Regions from separate parts of the Paenibacillus sp. FSL F4-0243 genome, predicted to be linked through region 2. Evidence: predicted binding sites of a transcription regulator. Region 2 holds the regulator's gene; each other region holds the start of a gene.

Region 1 (5,846 bases), 2.8 Mb from region 2:
GTGTTATCCAGTGTATTGACAACCTTGTCAGCCCCTTGCTTCACACCGATTTTCACGGTGCGTTTCCCATCTACTTTCACCCATACTGATGCAGAATACGTCTTGCCCGGTGTAAGTCCGGTGATCTCCTGCTGAATTACTGCATCACCAGGACCCTTCACTTGAAGCTGGTCATCGGCGTTACTGTTCTTCACAAATTTAATGTGATCATCACTTGTGGCTGTGGAAGATTTCTTCCAGCTGCCGAATGTTTGGCTGTCAAAGCCAGGGTCCTTTACCGAACTCCCTTCGCCCCATTCCATTTCCGGCTCTTCAGCAGCTGTTGTCTTATACAGGGCATAACCAATCCCCGGCTGCGCGGTAAGTGTGACTTTACCTCCAGTTACTTCTACACTGCCAACATGCTCACGTCCTAAATCTGTCAGCTTATACAACTGTGCCGTCGTTACATTACTCCATGATTCTGGAAGACTCCAAGTCGTTTGGCCACCCGCTGGATTCCAGTGATAGATTTTATCTTCTGTCTCAGGACTCCATGGAATAAAGACCGTACTGTCACTAATGTTGCTGCTATCTGTCATGATAGCGATTTCACGACCATCCTTACTTAAATGGATCTTACCGTCCTGCTTACGTTCAACTACAACCTTCTTTTCAAAATCGATACGGTTATCGGTCATCTTGATGATCGGGAAATGCTGCATATATTTTGTTGGTAGATTGTGATTGAAGAATGCCGCACTAGTTGATTGGTAGCTGTAGAATGGAGCACTGTTCTGCCAATAACCCACGCCTACCTGCTTATTCCCTTTCAGTAAAGGGGTTGTTAAGAAGCCATCCAGCGATTGATTCCGTAGGAAACGGGTAACCTTGCTGTCGTCACCTTGGTTCGGGTACCCCGGATCTGTTCCCCAGTGAACCCAAGCTGCCTGCTCAAACAGAGGTCCTGCAAATTCTGTACCGAGCATCCAGCCGTTACCATTGATATAATCTGCGAGTTTCTTCGCATTGTAATCGGCACCATCATATACATCTACATATACAAAGGAAAGGTTGTCACCTGTATCGCTTTTCAGCATATCCAGACGTCTTTTCAATTCACCGGACTCCACATCTTTGGTTTTGTTAACATAGAATGTCTGATCCAGCCAGCCCCAGCCTTTACTCAATGGCTGATTCATATTTTCCATTTTGGTACCGAAAGCATCCAGCGCGTATTCTGTTGCGTTAATGTGTACACCGCCACGGATATTGTATTTCTTGCCTTCACTCAAAATATAATTAAAATCCTTCTCTCCACCCTGACGAATACCGATATGGCCGCCGTAATCTGGGTGAGAGTCATCATGACCTTCCGCTTGATATCCTTTGAATAGAATCAGCTGTCCAAAGCCATCCGTGAGATTAGAGATCTTCTTCGCATTATCAAAAGCACGCAAAAACGGAGAGGTTGTAGTAGATCCGATGTTCATGCTGATATAGGAGATATTGTCCCTTATCATTTCACTGCCGGTTGGAGCATCTGTATTCTGACGATATACAATGGCTCCATCTTGCCAGTCAACAACTTTGTCTCCATTCGCATCTGGAGTCAGTACAACCTTAGCCCAAGGCAGTGGCTCCGGATCAAGCACAGTACTTCCACGATAAACCCATGAGCCTCCTGATAACGCTGCTTTCTTTGTATGGAGTGCTGTATCATCGCCTACCTTAATACGTACCTTATCAAAGCCATTTACTACATTAGTGATTACACTCGCAGCTAAGACGTCGGAGTTAACGAATGCATATGCACGCCCCCCACTCACGTCTGCTCCTCCCGCCTTAAGGTCGTTAAATTCGTCCTGTACAACGTTCCAGCCCCCAGTTATCCGGACAGCCGTTTCCTGCGCTGTAGGCTGGGTTCCAATTACAGAGACAAGGTCATGATCAGGGAATTCGATCGTTCTTACTTTTTCAGTACCATTCTCTTCAATGCTGGCCACTTTGAACTGAAGAATGTTATCCTGAACCTCCATTTCAACTTTGAGGTTCACTTTAATTTCTGGAATCTGAAGCGTGTAGGCTGCAGACTCACCATGAGTGGCATCTGCTGCTTTTTTACTAAAATCAGAAGCGACTATGAAATAGGACTTCTCGTTGATTTTTATCTCATTAAATCCATTTAACTGTCCATACATTTCCGCGCCGCTGTCTAACCATGTGTATTGTTTAACCCGAGGGAACTCTTTATCGATTTCAACCTTCATGGTGTCAGAGCTTAGAGTTTCAGTAATCGTAATCGGCCTCGGTACTGGATCAGTGGATACAATTGGAGTTACCTTCACATCGTCAATCCATAGGGTCTTGTTATTAAACCAGCTGCGTAGTCCAATCTTCCCTGCACTTGTCGATAATGAGGGAAGACTCGTCGTAAGCACGTTATTGCCATCGATCGATAAAGCTACGCTACCTTTCTCATAGCGCAATTTGAGGGTATACTGTTGGTCAGCAGCAAAGGTAAAACTAGGAGCCGTAATATTTCCATACGATTCCGTCCCTCCTTTCATTGCATCCCAGCCCCAAGAACCCGCATCATATTGGATAACATTGTAGTTATTGCTATCGACGAATCGGTAGACCAGTCCAAATCGTGTGGCAGGCTGACTAAATTTTAACTTCACCTCATATTCAGCATTGGCAACCTGAGGTGAATCTTGGTCTGCTAAAATAACAACCCCTTGTGTCACCGCCTTAACAGCACCTTGATCCGCCGAAAAAGTAATGGTCCCCTTAGCTGCAGCCCATCCGTTGATATTGCCATCATTGTAATCTCTGAAATACACGTCCGATTCTTGAGCCGCGAATACGGCTGCCGATGGCAAGCCAAGCTGTACCCCTAGCAACAACGTCAATAGCAAGCTAACCGCTTTGTAACGTTTTCTCATCTCTACGACCTCTTTTCACTTAAATATAAGTAGAATGAACATTATCAATTCACATATTTCCTTTAATTGTATGTTTTTGACATCACAAGACCATAATGAGCCCTCCTTCCATAAGAAGGTGCGTCATTATATGTTTTTTTGTATTACTTGGAATTTAACAATCGCTTGATAACAGCGGCTGATTCCGCTCTTGTAGCAGATTCTTTGGGTGCAAATGTAGTCTGAGTTCTACCTTTCATTATTCCAGATTTCAAGGCAAAGCCCACCGACGCTTTAGCCCACGGGCTTATTTTACTATCATCTTTAAACGTGGTAGTGGAATCTGAGGCCATACTATCGACCCTTACACCGGAAGCATAAGCTTTCGCTCGCATCAGCATCGTTGTCATTTCTTCACGAGTAATGCTTTTTTCCGGAGCAAATTTCGTCTTGGACAAACCACTAATAATTCCGGCCGCATAAGCTTTCTTTACCGTATCTTCGTACCAAACTCCTGATTTCACATCCGTAAACGGATTACTTCCAGAACCTTCTGTAAGATCTAATGCTCTGGCTATAAGAGCTGCGAATTGTGCGCGAGTGATGTTATTATTAGGGGCAAAGCTGTCGGCATCCATGCCTTCAACAATTCCTTTAGTGACCATTTCCATGATATCTTGCTTCGCCCAATGTGAGACGATATCGCTGAAAATCTTGGTGAATGTTGAGGATTGATTCGGGGTGAATTCCTGATCTTTCAGATTACGATCAAGAACCTTTAATGCGGTCCATTTTACTGCAGTTGTACCAGCCCTTTTAGCTTTAAAGGTAATCGTGGCAATGTCCAAATTACCCTTTTCACCATTCACATTACCAATCTTAGTATGGGCTATCGTAATTTCATTGTTTTTAACGATCGGAGATACTGAAAAGCCTTTGATCTTCGTTTCTGCTTTTACAATCTCAAGCACTTTCGGGTCAAAATTAAATTTAGCTTCATATGCATATAAGTCTTGAATATCTTTCCCCTTTAATGTAACGGTGAACGTAGAATTAGCAGATTCAGTAGCTGATGTCTGCATCTCGAAGTCAGAGACTTTTTCAGCATGGACTGTACTCAACCACATGGAAGAACATAACGTACAGATTAGTGCGAATGTGAATCGTTTGCGTCTCATAAGAACATCCCTTCACCCGTGAATTTTAACTCCCCCCTATCATATGGATTTTGAAATCGGATACACATGATTTATTTTGTTCAACATTGATTATTTTTGTTATTCATTCTCTCTGCGATAAGCTAAAGGACTAATCCCTGTGATTTTTTTAAAAATACGACTGAAATGTTCTGGATTCACGTATCCTACTTGCTCAGATACCTCGTATATTTTCATTCCGCTCTCCAGCGCCTTTTTAGCCTTCTCGATTCGCAGATTCGTCAGAAACTGAATGAAATTAACACCTATTTCTTTGGAAAATTGTTTACTTAAATAGCTCTCGCTTACACCGACAATCTGACTAATATTCGACAAATGGACATCTTCGTTAAAGTTTTTCTCTATGAGCTCTTTCGTTTTAGCAACAACAGGGCTAAGAAAGCATTCCTTGGGTTGATCTTTCGGATGCAGCTTTTGATGCAGATGTTCCAAGAACAGTCGGCACCAATGCACCGTATTCTCCCAGGTTTCCTGCTTATAAATATGATCCGTGATGGGATAAGGCAGCTTATCATGAAGCTTTTCCCAAGAAACGCCTTTTTGATAAATTAATGCGCTTGCCTCCCAAGTCATATCGACTACATCTGATTTGATAAGCTCAGGTGAACAAGGGTATCGCTGAATCAACAAGCTACAGCAGTGTTCATAGACCTCCTGCCATTTCATTAAATCCGGATCACTTAATGACTTCAGCATTTCGGTTCTAGCCAAATACCATGCTTCTTTCCAGTCACTTTCCTTAATAGATGGACGTCTTTCAGCTTCCGGATAATATAATCGATTGTACCCCTGGTAGAAACTCAACCCTGCTAATCGTTCAGCTTGGCGGAATAATCGGTTCCACTGCTGATGACCATCCACAATATCGCTGATCCCCATAGAAAGCTTCAAATTAATAAATTGCTTTAATCTCATGCTCACCTCAGACAAGATTATGTCTGTCAATCTACGAATGGCGATGATGCTGCATTGCTCTGGAAAAGAGAAGAACAAAACATAATGCCTGTCATCATATCTGCATACTTTGCAGATCCCTTCACTTCTACTTCGATTCGTTACCGTTCGTATCGTCTGCATAATCATACGGTGTGAATCTTCAAATTGAACGGTATCTGATAGCCTAAGAAGCGCAACCTCCAGATTTTTTTCCCCCATATGCTTTCGAACAAGCTCCAACGAAGGCGTTATATCATCATCTGTCACTTCTAAAGAATCCGATAGGCAAAGTCGATGCAGAACGGAACAGATCGAAGCTTCTACGTCCTCTAAGGTTGATACTGTCTTTGAGGAGCTTTGCCGCCGCTTCAATTCATCCACAGTCTTAGTCAGTACCGGTGCAATATAAGTTTCATCTAACTTGGCTTTAACAATGTAATCAAAGGCGCCGAGCACAAAGGAATCTCTTACAAAAGAATAATCTCCGTATGCGCTAAGCATGATGGTTAACGGTTGATTCGAAAAAGTAGTGTTATTCAGTGCTTCGAGTAGCTCTACTCCATTCATATTTGGCATTTGAATATCCGCCAGAACTAGATCCACATCCTGATGGATTTTCAGCATATTTAATGCCTCCTTACCATCTCCTGCTTCCCCTGCAATCTCAAAATCGGTCGAAGCAATGGATATATACTCCCGGAGGGCTAACCTAGCTAATGGTTCATCATCAACAATGAGAGCTTTAAATTTCATCATAAATCCCTCCATAATTGATCTATAGGATTAC
Region 2 (5,846 bases):
TGCAGCAGAATATTGAATACTTCTGGGTGCGCTTTTTCAATTTCATCAAGCAGCACTACAGAATAAGGTTTACGGCGTACTTTCTCGGTTAATTGGCCGCCTTCTTCATAGCCAACATATCCAGGAGGGGCTCCGACTAAGCGGGACGTGGAGTGTTTCTCCATGTATTCCGACATATCAATACGGATGACCGCATTCTCATCGCCGAACATGGCTTCAGCCAATGCACGAGCCAACTCAGTTTTACCTACACCTGTAGGACCGAGGAAGATAAAGGAACCCATTGGACGTTTCGGATCTTTAAGACCCGCACGCGCACGGCGTAGTGCCCGGCTAACTGCCTTAACAGCTTCGTCCTGACCGATCACTCGTTCATGCAGTAAAGCCTCCATGTTAAGTAGACGGTCGGTCTCCTCTTCCTTCAGCTTGCTTACAGGTATACCCGTCCAGCTAGCTACAACCTGTGCGATGTCTTCAGGTGTAACCTCTGAATCCGTGCGCCCCTGTTTTTCTTTCCATTGATTCTTTGTCGTATCAAGCTCTTCACGGATTTTTTGCTCTGTATCACGCAAGGCCGCCGCTTTTTCAAACTCTTGACTCTGCACTGCGGAATCCTTCTCCTTGCGGATATCATCCAAGCGCATTTCAAGTTCCTTCAGATTTGGCGGGATGGTGTAAGAGTGAAGCCTTACTTTAGACCCTGCTTCATCGATAAGGTCAATCGCTTTATCTGGCAGGAAACGGTCCGGGATGTAACGATCGGACAACTTCACTGCTTCCACAATAGCTTCATCCGTAATCTTCACACGGTGATGCGCTTCATAACGATCGCGAAGTCCGAAAAGAATTTGGACCGCTTCCTCTGGAGAAGGCTGATCCACCGTAATCGGTTGGAAACGACGCTCCAATGCTGCATCTTTTTCAATATATTTACGATATTCGTCAAGCGTAGTCGCACCAATGCACTGAAGTTCCCCACGGGCTAAAGCCGGCTTAAGAATGTTAGATGCGTCAATCGCACCTTCTGCGCCACCAGCACCGATTAGCGTATGAAGCTCATCGATAAAGAGCACGATATTACCTGCTTGGCGAATCTCATCCATAATTTTCTTGAGGCGGTCTTCAAACTCACCGCGATATTTTGTTCCAGCCACTACTGAGCCCATGTCGAGCGTCATGACGCGTTTGTCGCGAAGTGTTTCTGGGATTTCATTATTGATAATCTTTTGTGCAAGTCCTTCAGCGATAGCTGTTTTACCAACACCAGGTTCACCGATCAGTACCGGGTTATTCTTAGTCCGGCGACTCAGTACCTGAATAACACGTTCAATTTCCTTACTACGGCCGATAACTGGGTCTAGATTACCTTCCTTAGCATAAGCGGTCAAATCGCGCGCAAGACCATCTAGGGTCGGTGTGCTGACATTAGCCGGAGTCCCGCTATGACTAGAGGCAGCCTCGCTGCTTCCCAGGAGCTGAAGAACTTGTTGACGAGCTTTGTTCAAGCTGATGCCGAGGTTATTAAGCACACGAGCCGCGACACCTTCCCCTTCACGGATAAGTCCAAGCAAAATATGCTCAGTGCCAACATACGTATGACCCAATTTGCGGGCTTCGTCCATCGACAGCTCAATCACTTTTTTAGCGCGAGGAGTATAAGCAATGTTCGTAGGCTGTTCTTGACCTCTGCCAATCAGTGTCTCCACTTCGTCCTGGATTTTTTCAAGACCTAGCCCTAAAGCTATTAATGCCTTAGCAGCAATGCCGTCTCCTTCACGAATAAGTCCGAGCAAAATATGTTCTGTACCAATATTGTTGTGTCCTAAACGAACAGCTTCTTCCTGCGCCAGCGCTAGCACTTTTTGTGCGCGTTCCGTAAATCTTCCAAACATCATATCTCCTGCACCTCCATGAATAATAAATATCTATATTAATGTTGTGTTCCCAGTGTCTCTCGGAGCAGTTTTGCCCGATACATATCTCGTTCAGTAGCGTTCAGCTCATCGCCGAACATCTTTTGTAGAAATCCTGGCTGTGTCTTAACGTTAAGTTCATTAAGCACTGAGATCGAAAGACCTTCCAGAATGCCAAGGTCAACCCCAAGTCTCACATCAGACAGGCGTTGAGCAGATTCTTTAAGCTCCATAAGAGCTGCATAACATAAAATTCCGTAAGAACGCTTCACTCGGTCTGTTATTCTCAGGGCGGAATCAACAAGCAACCGTTCACGTGCATTTCGCTCATGCTCAATAATCTGGGTAACTACACTGTGAAGGTTCTCTATAATTTCACTTTCCGTTTGACCGAGAGTGATCTGGTTAGAAATTTGAAAGATGTTCCCTACTGCTTCGCTACCCTCACCGTAAATTCCTCTTACAGTCAATCCCACTTGGTTCACTGCAGACAATATGCGATTGATCTGATGAGTCATTACAAGCGCTGGTAGATGCAGCATTACCGAGGCACGAAGCCCAGTACCAACATTGGTGGGACAACTAGTCAAATATCCTCTTTTATCATCAAAAGCGTAATTGACTGCTGCCTCGAATATATCATCGATCGCCGTCGCACGATCCCATGCTTCTCTAACCTGAAGACCAGGAAACAGACACTGGATTCGCAGATGGTCCTCTTCGTTAATCATGATGCTGACCGACTCATCTTCATTTAATAAGACAGCCGCACTGCGCGAATCATTAGCCAAGTTAGGACTGATTAGATGCTTCTCAACCAGTACCTTTTTGTCCAGTTCATTCACTTCATCAAGCTTTAGGAGTTGAAAAGATCCGAAATCTGCAGCTGCTTCCTCATGAAACACAGGAGCCAGTAGCTCTAATACTTCTTCCGATTGCTCTAAGGAAGCCAGCATTGGGAACGGAAGATGCTCTAGATTACGGGCAATACGCATACGACTGCTAATTACAATCTCGGAGTGACTACCTCCAGAACGCATCCAATCACTAAGCGCTTGTTCAGTAAATCGGAGACTTGACATGTCATATCCCCCCTATATATCAAAGACTTTACTCTTGTGCTATTTCTTTTTCAAGTTTACGAATCTGATCTCGCAGCTCCGCTGCTTTCTCGAATTCTTCTTGTGTAATACTTTGCTGTAATTCCTGCTTGAGTTCATCAATTTGGCGTCTAAACACAATCTGAGCTCCTGCACGTTTCGGAATCTTACCTACATGTGAAGTACTGCCATGCACTCGCTTAAAAAGCGGGTCCAGTGCACTGTTAAAATATTCATAACAGGAGCTACAGCCAAAACGGCCTAATTTGCTAAACTGGGAGTACGTCATCCCACAATTCTCACATTGCAGACTCTGCGTAGTCTTCGTTGCAGCCGACTTCTCCTTGCCGGCACCTTCAAGATCAAGCAGACCTGAGAGCAGACTGTGGATAGAGAATCCTCCAGCCGTTCCGGGAATGAGTTCACCCTTCTCCCGTGCACAGCTCTCGCAGATATGAAACTCCGTCTTCTCTCCATTCACGATCTTAGTGAAGTGGAGTGTTGCCGGCTTGACGCCACATTCCTGGCATTGCATAAGCGAAAGCCCCTCCCTTATGGTTGACAATTATTTGCCTAACAAAGAGATTAACATCGCCTTCATAATCTTGGCACGAATCTCATCCCGGTATGGAATCTTAACCGTTAGGCATTCCCGAGAAACAGCAGCGCGCATAAGGCACGCTTCACGCTTACTTAGAAAACCAGCTTCCTCCAGCTGATAAATCAGCCCTTCAGCAGCGTTCTGATCAATCCCGCCACCTATAGTATGGTTTAAATGGGCATGCAGTGCTACGTTAGGTGGTAATTCAAAACGTTGAATACGAATATATCCCCCGCCACCACGCTTACTTTCCACCACATAACCTTTTTCCAGAGTAAAGCGTGTACTGATGACATAGTTGATCTGTGACGGTACGCATGAGAACTGGTCCGCCAGGTCATTTCGCTGGATTTCCACCGTACCTTCGGGACTTTCATGCAAAATATTCTTCAGATATTGTTCGATAATATCAGAGATATTGCGCATCACTCATCCTCCAGTGCTTAAATCTTTATAATACCGATTGCAACTTGCATTCATAATGACAATGGTCTTTAATTGAACTTAAACATTTGTGGATAATCCCACGTGTTCAGAAGATCGGATAGATGTCATTATGCTTCGTTGACTTTGACTTTCTTTGACTTTTTAATATTATAACATATTCTGTGCTAATTCCAAGTGGATTCTCTTATTTTTCACTTTTTTCAGCGAATGTATTCGGAAATAAAGAACTCTCCCAACTTCTTTCGAAGGGGAGAGCCTAATTTTTGTCAAGTATAAACGCCTTCGGTATCCTTATTAGGGCGATAAGCGTTTATGCGAGAAATATAAGGATAATGTATAGCATGAAACTTATATTTTCTTATATTTTTAAAAATGATCAAATAAAGCTGTCTGTGCTTGTGGAATAATTTCTTCAAACCATTCCAGTGCTGCTGCGTGGCCAGAGACACTTCCATAACGTGCCATCTCTGTTGGTCGTTTGTATCCAAGCATCAAGGCCGTCAAAGTGCCTATATCACATCTCAAGTCTGCTTCCGCCCGTTCCCCTTCCACTCGAATCAAAGTAGCCGAGCCCTCATTAGAGATATTCCATGCCCATAACCCATCATTCCAAGGTGCATACTTATCTTCGATATATATAAGCTGCTTCTTTTGACTACTGTTTCCTCTGAAGGCGTAAGTTTCAATGAATGACTTGGCATTAACAATCCGCCCCATAAAATAAGGATAATTCTCTTGTCCTATACGTGGATCTGGCAGCAAGAAAGGTAATATGTCATCCGAAGGCACCAGCTTTAAGGATGCACCGGTCACCATCGAATCATGGTTCGCAAGAAATGTCCACAGCCCCTGCCGAGCTTGTTCATTCAAAAAAACAAATTCATCAATAACCAGTTCTCTGTTCTCTACCTTATACAGCACATATCCCTCTGGTTCACCACTCTTGGAGTAAAATACTGCACTCTTTCCTTCATCATCTAGAACAGAGTTCTCCCACCAGTCCAAATCGCGCTTAAGTGTCCCGTTATATCTGACAGCGAATCGATTGTATAGGCTATCTAATACTTCGATATCTTTTATATCCCGTCTAACCTTGCCCTCAACTTCGACCTTTTTGGGAAACTTCGCTACTGGAATAGAGTATTTCTTATATTCACAATAAACCTCCCAGCCAAATTTACGATAAAACGGAATCAAGAACGGGTGTAGAAAAGAGAGCATTTGACCTGCCTCATTCATCGTATGCAGCGCATGAGACAATAGATTTGCCACATGTCCTTGTCTGCGGTTCTCTGGCCATGTAGCCACTCCTGCTATACCACCCATAGGTACCACTCTGCCCTGTATGTAGACTTGGAAAGGAATAATCGTCAATTTAGCTTCCAATGTTCCGTCCTCAAAAGCACCCCATACCTGTTCAGCCTTGAATCTTTCCTTAGCACTTGCCCTTTTTTCACTAGGAAGCTTGTACTGAAAAGCATATTCTGACAAGTTCATGCTTGCATCGAATTCTTCTGAACGTAACTGTCTTATTACCACAAACTCACCTCATCCTTTATAAAATTACTTTTAGGATAAGTATAACAAGAGCTTCAATTGTGCGCTAATCTATTACATTATTTATAACTTTATTTTAGTTATCCACAGCTCTATGCAGTTTTAAAAATAGTCTTGAAATCTTGTCACATCCAAGTTAAAATAGTTATCCACTTATCAATAGCTCTATCCACATAATCCCGGTTATATCCACAGCAACCCGTGTATTACTTAGGTTTTCTGTTGACA
Region 3 (5,846 bases), 810 kb from region 2:
AAGTGACTTACCGATTTCAAAGCCTTGTGCTTTAGTGAATGTATAAGACAATCCACCGCCGATCAGGACGTTATCAGCCAAAGACAACAAGTTATCAATAACATCAATCTTGTCTTTAACTTTCGAACCACCGATTATCGCAGTGAAAGGACGTTCTGGGTTAGTAAGAGCTTTACCAAGAACGGTCAATTCTTTCTCCATCAAAAGACCTGATACAGCTGGTAAGAAATGAGCGATACCTTCTGTCGATGCATGTGCACGGTGAGCCGCACCAAACGCATCATTGACGAACAAATCAGCTAGTTCAGCGAATTGTTTAGCCAATTCAGGATCGTTCTTTTCTTCGCCTGGGTAGAAACGAACATTCTCAAGTACAAGTACGTCGCCTTCGCCTAGCTCAGCAATTTTTGCTTTGACAGCTTCGCCAACAGCTTCGTCAGCTTTAGCTACTGGTTTGCCAAGAAGCTCGGACAGACGCTCAGCAGCAGTAGTCAAACGCATGGAATCTACGAATTGACCTTTAGGACGACCCATGTGACTCGCAAGAATGATCTTTGCACCGTTCTCAATCAAATATTTAATGGTAGGAAGGGTTTCGCGAATACGAGTATCATCAGTAATCTTACCGTCTTCTACAGGTACGTTGAAATCCACGCGTACAAATACGCGTTTACCCTTTACTTCTACATCACGGACGCTCTTTTTGTTCATGATTAATTCCTCCACACCCAAAGTTGTTTCTAGCAGGAAACAAGAAATACATTTAGAAAGAGCGGAAACAAGGAACTTCTGTTTCCGCTCTATAGATGTTACTTATATCAAGTCAATTACTTAGCGATTTTAGCGAATTTCTCCAAAGTACGAACCAATTGTGCAGTGTAGGACATTTCATTGTCATACCAAGCAACAGTCTTAACGAGTTGTTTGTCGCCAACAGTCAATACTTTAGTTTGTGTAGCATCGAACAGGGATCCGAAAGTCATACCTTTGATATCGGAAGATACGATTTCATCTTCAGTGTAACCATAAGTGTCTGGATCGGAAGCTGCTTTCATTGCTGCGTTGATTTCTTCAACAGTAACGCTCTTATCAAGAACAGTTACAAGCTCAGTCAGGGAACCAGTTGCAACTGGAACACGTTGAGCCGCGCCATCCAATTTACCTTTAAGTTCTGGAATAACAAGACCGATTGCTTTAGCAGCACCAGTAGTGTTAGGAATGATGTTCTCAGCTGCTGCACGAGCGCGTCTGAAGTCACCTTTAGCGTGTGGAGCATCCAAAGTGTTTTGGTCACCAGTGTAAGCGTGAATTGTAGTCATCAAGCCTTCAACGATACCGAACTTGTCGTTCAATACTTTTGCCATTGGAGCTAGGCAGTTCGTTGTGCAAGATGCGCCGGAAATAACAGTCTCAGTACCATCAAGAATGTCATCGTTAACGTTGTAAACGACAGTTTTCATGTCGCCAGTAGCTGGAGCGGAGATAACTACTTTCTTAGCTCCACCTTTCAAGTGTTTTTCAGCTGCTTCTTTAGTTGTGAAGAAACCTGTGCACTCAAGTACGATATCAACGCCTAGGTCGCCCCATGGCAATTCTTCAGGGTTGCGGTTAGCAAGAACCTTAACTTCTTTGCCATTGACTTTGAAGAAGCCATCATGTACTTCAACATCACCTTGGAATTTACCTTGAGTTGTATCATATTTAAGCAAATGAGCAAGCATCTTAGCGTCAGTCAAGTCGTTGATTGCTACCACTTCGATACCTTCTACATTTTGAATACGGCGGAAAGCAAGGCGTCCAATACGTCCAAATCCGTTAATTCCAACTTTTACACTCATTGAATAGTTCCTCCTAGAATTCGTTTTATTTATTCAAAACAGACCGTGAAGCCTGTCATGACAACAATGTTAAGTATGATGCAAGATATAATCTCTAGTGAGTTACGAGGATATCTGTAACTGATTATCAATTTCCTTGCCGATTTCCACAGCAGCAGCCTCGTCGGTGACGAGTATATTCTCCTGCCCGAAACGCAGCATGGCATGAATGGCTTTGGCCTTTGGTTTGCCTCCAGCAATACCGATGACTGTCTCCGTCCGAACAATATCTTCTAGACGTAGTCCCATCGTAAGCATCGTATGGACAACCTGACCATCTTCGTTAAAGTAATACCCAAAGGATTCAGCCACGGCTCCCTCACCCTGGATTTCTGAGACAGTTGCCTCATCCAGCTTGCGGCGGCGAGTCATTTCAATGGCATCCCCAATCCCATGTACAATAATACGCGAACTGCGGATGATTTGTACAATCTCTCCAATATTAGAGTCAAGTGCTAGTGACTGGTAGGCATCCCCACTAAGTAAATCAGGTACATGCAGCAACCGGTAATTCGCTCCTACCCGCTTTGCCATTGTTGAGGCAATCGTATTGGCTTGAATCTCCATACTCTCTCCTAATCCACCACGCGCCGGAACAAACCAAGCGTTCTTATAGGAAAGGGATAACGGCGGTGTCAGTTGATCAGCCATATCGGCAAGCGTTGATCCACCTGTGACAGCAACTATATCATCTGTACGAAGTACACTGAGCAGCGCTTTTGCACCCGCTCGGCCAAGCTCACGTTTGGTGAACGGCGATGACTCACAATCACCCGGCACCACAATAACTTTATCCAGACCGTACGTTGCCCGAATTTTCTCTTCCAGCTCATCCAGACCAAACAGGCTCTTAACGACCGGCTCTAGCAAATCAAGCAGTCTACGCCCAGCAGCGCTAATGCGCATGCCAACGCTCTCGATCTCAATGAGCCCTTGCGATTTCAGAAGATCCGTCTCGGCACGCAGTACCCGCTCAGTCATATCAAGTGAAGCGGCAAGCGTTCTGCGCCCAATTATATCGGACAGCATGATCTGATGAAGAATCGTGTACCGTCTCTTAAGGGTTTCCATGAGATCAGGCAGAAGCTGCTTTTGGATATCTAATAAATTACGCATACTTTCACTCCTGCAACTTCGTCTTCCTCTATTCCCTTGTTCATGGTCTCAAAATGTCCCGGGTAAACTTTTTAAGTCCCACTCATATTCTAACCAAATATTGCTCGAAGTGCAAGTCTTCCGAGAGTAGAATTCTCAAGCGCTTGTCTTCTTATACATTTATAGGATTGGGAAAGAGATTCAGCTCCAAAAAACCTGTCATTAACAATCCAGATTCTTTAGCTGAGTGAAACACAATGTACGCTTGTCCACCTTGAAGACAAGGGATAGAGCCTGAGTACAGTATTATTAAAAATATAAGAAATTACAGGTTTCACGTTATATATCATCCTTATATTTCTACGAGAAACGGTTGTCGTCAATAAAGGACGACAGCGTCGTTTCTTCCTGTCCATTGCAATTGCACAGAAATTGTATTATAATCATTTTTGTTGCGCCCGTGGTCCAATGGATATGACGTAGGCCTCCGAAGCCTGAGATCCAAGTTCGATTCTTGGCGGGCGCGCCATTAATTTCACTTTTGTACATAATTTAGTAGTGCCTATACTACTACTTAACCAAAGAGCCGCGTGTCGGCTCTTTTTTTTGAATATAAGTTTGACTTTCTTTGACTTTTTGTTTGAATTTGTTTATCATGTGGGTAATACGGCAAGAGTAAAAATGAATACATTTGAAGAACCAATATCAAGGAGGTTTTCCACGTGAGTTATATTCCTATGGTAGTAGAACAGAGCAACCGCGGTGAGCGCGCTTATGACATCTATTCCCGCCTGCTGAAGGACCGCATCATTTTCCTTGGAACGGAGGTTAATGACGTGGTAGCCAATTCTATCATCGCACAAATGCTGTTCTTGGCTGCCGAAGATCCGGAGAAGGACATTCACCTTTATGTGAATAGCCCAGGCGGTTCCATTACTGCAGGTATGGCTATTTTTGATACAATGCAGTACATTAAACCGGACGTTTCCACCATCTGTGTGGGTATGGCAGCTTCTATGGGAGCTTTCCTACTTAACGCTGGCGCTAAAGGCAAACGCTTCGCGCTGCCTAACAGTGAGATCATGATTCACCAACCTCTGGGTGGTGCTCAAGGTCAAGCAACGGATATTGAAATCCGTGCCCGTCGTATCCTGAAATTGCGTGATAAGTTGAATCGTATTCTTGCAGAACGTACGGGTCAACCGCTAGAACGTATTGAGAAGGACACTGATCGTGATTACTTCATGACTGCTGCAGATGCGGCAGCTTACGGTATCGTTGATAAAGTCATCGAGAAGACACTGCCTAGCGGTGTGTAAGCTATAAAACAACACAAAGAGGCTGTGCCCTATCCACTTGATGGTTAGTGCACAGCCTCTTTACTTTTCAAACCACTACTTCATACGAATCTCAATTAATACAAACCACCATAACCAAGCGCATCCAGTTTCTCAGCAATCACACGGTAGCCTCGACCATTAGGATGTAAGTGGTCAATTGATAAAAGCCCTCTCTCGTTTCCTGCAAACTCACTATAAATAGAAGCAAATCCACATACCCGGCTACTGTACTGTGAGGCATAACTGTTAAACTGCCTTACCCACTCTGTAGCGCCTACTACCTGAGGATAGGGATTATACAATCCCACAATTCGAATGATATAAGGTCTACGCGTTCCCGCCTTCAATTGGAAGAGGATACTCATAATTGCAGCAAAATTCTGTTTGCACTCTTGCAATGATCTTCGCAGCTCTTTAGATAAATTTTCAGGTTGTCTAGCTGCAGCCTTCGCTGCATGGATTAAATCATTACCACCAATGGATAGAGTGATAATATCCGCTGCTCGAATGGCTTCACGAGTCATAGAGCTTCCGCGTAGCCGCTGTTCCAATTCAGAAGTAGTCAATCCATTCACGCCCAAATTCGTGGAGGCTACGTTAGAACGCAGTCTCCCTTCCGCCATTCTACGGTACACCGGTACAAAACCGTTACCTGGCAGAGCGCCAAATCCAGTCGTCAAGGAATCGCCAATTGCAGTGTATTGATAGCTCATAGCTCTCCCCCGTTCATAAACTAGTTACTCCATTTAGCATATGAATTCGAGGTGATTCTGGTAAGGGGGAGATGTCCAGTTCTATTTATTTTACAGCAGCAAATGGGCTGCCGCCTTCCGGCAACAGTTCTTTGAAAGTAAAGATGTATTCGGGGAACCCCGCAGCATAAGCTGTGTATTCATACAATTGGAAGAACAGAACGACCTGATCATCCTTCAGATAAAAATACTTTTCCGTATTCAATCCGTTGAATCCTCCCAAATAACTTTCCTCCGCTTTTACTAGCTTGTTTAACTTAGCATTCAACTCTTTTTTGTAGTTTGGGTTAGCTCCGAACAGGTCGCCCAACAGCAGACGTTTTCCATCCTTGAGCGAAAAGGTAAAAGCCTCCCGATTGGTCATACCATGAGCGCCGCCCGTATCGCTATACTCTGACATCACTAAACTGATCACACCATCCTGATTGTAGGTCACCACATAATCTATATCATAAGTATACTTAGGCTCTGACCCGGATCGATTCGAGATATCCTTCTCTGCGCCTGCAGCGAATTTCATGGCACTTTCTTTCAAAATATCATTCATGGCCTGCTGTGCATTGGAATTGCTTAATCCACTAAACTTCGGATAATCAAGCTGGATCAAAGCCTCTTTCCGATCCTTAGCATAGGTCTCCGTGGTTACTATCAACGCATTCTGTGATCTATTCACCACATTCAACCTACTAGAGCCCCGACTCCAATCCACTTTATAACCCAAATAATCATTTAACAGACCGGATGGAACATAAAGCCGGTTGTTTATTAGCTTTCCTTCATAC

The links. Region 2 encodes CtsR, which represses protease genes until heat stress. Its sites were predicted from a motif close to ATGGTCAATAAAGGTCAAACA; they were not measured.
Region 1: a site for CtsR is predicted at 3,001-3,021, ahead of NSS87_RS09795 (endo-alpha-N-acetylgalactosaminidase family protein). Genes of this name have one in related genera too.
Region 3: a site for CtsR is predicted at 3,588-3,608, ahead of clpP (ATP-dependent Clp endopeptidase proteolytic subunit ClpP). Genes of this name have one in related genera too.

Annotation. Positions count from the first base shown of each region.
Region 1 covers NZ_CP150151.1:2,222,896-2,228,741, reverse strand. The annotation lists gene NSS87_RS09795 (endo-alpha-N-acetylgalactosaminidase family protein) at 1-2,927, opposite strand, end outside; gene NSS87_RS09790 (S-layer homology domain-containing protein) at 3,071-4,084, opposite strand; gene NSS87_RS09785 (helix-turn-helix domain-containing protein) at 4,184-5,815, opposite strand; gene NSS87_RS09780 (extracellular solute-binding protein) at 5,843-5,846, opposite strand, start outside.
Region 2 covers NZ_CP150151.1:6,338,765-6,344,610, forward strand. The annotation lists gene clpC (ATP-dependent protease ATP-binding subunit ClpC) at 1-1,895, opposite strand, end outside; gene NSS87_RS28235 (protein arginine kinase) at 1,931-2,995, opposite strand; gene NSS87_RS28240 (UvrB/UvrC motif-containing protein) at 3,024-3,548, opposite strand; gene NSS87_RS28245 (CtsR family transcriptional regulator) at 3,579-4,040, opposite strand; gene NSS87_RS28250 (GNAT family N-acetyltransferase) at 4,428-5,600, opposite strand.
Region 3 covers NZ_CP150151.1:183,061-188,906, reverse strand. The annotation lists gene NSS87_RS00925 (phosphoglycerate kinase) at 1-711, opposite strand, end outside; gene gap (type I glyceraldehyde-3-phosphate dehydrogenase) at 828-1,838, opposite strand; gene NSS87_RS00915 (sugar-binding domain-containing protein) at 1,941-2,993, opposite strand; tRNA gene NSS87_RS00910 (tRNA-Arg) at 3,427-3,501, shown strand; gene clpP (ATP-dependent Clp endopeptidase proteolytic subunit ClpP) at 3,695-4,291, shown strand; gene NSS87_RS00900 (GDSL-type esterase/lipase family protein) at 4,387-5,025, opposite strand; gene NSS87_RS00895 (DUF4163 domain-containing protein) at 5,111-5,846, opposite strand, start outside.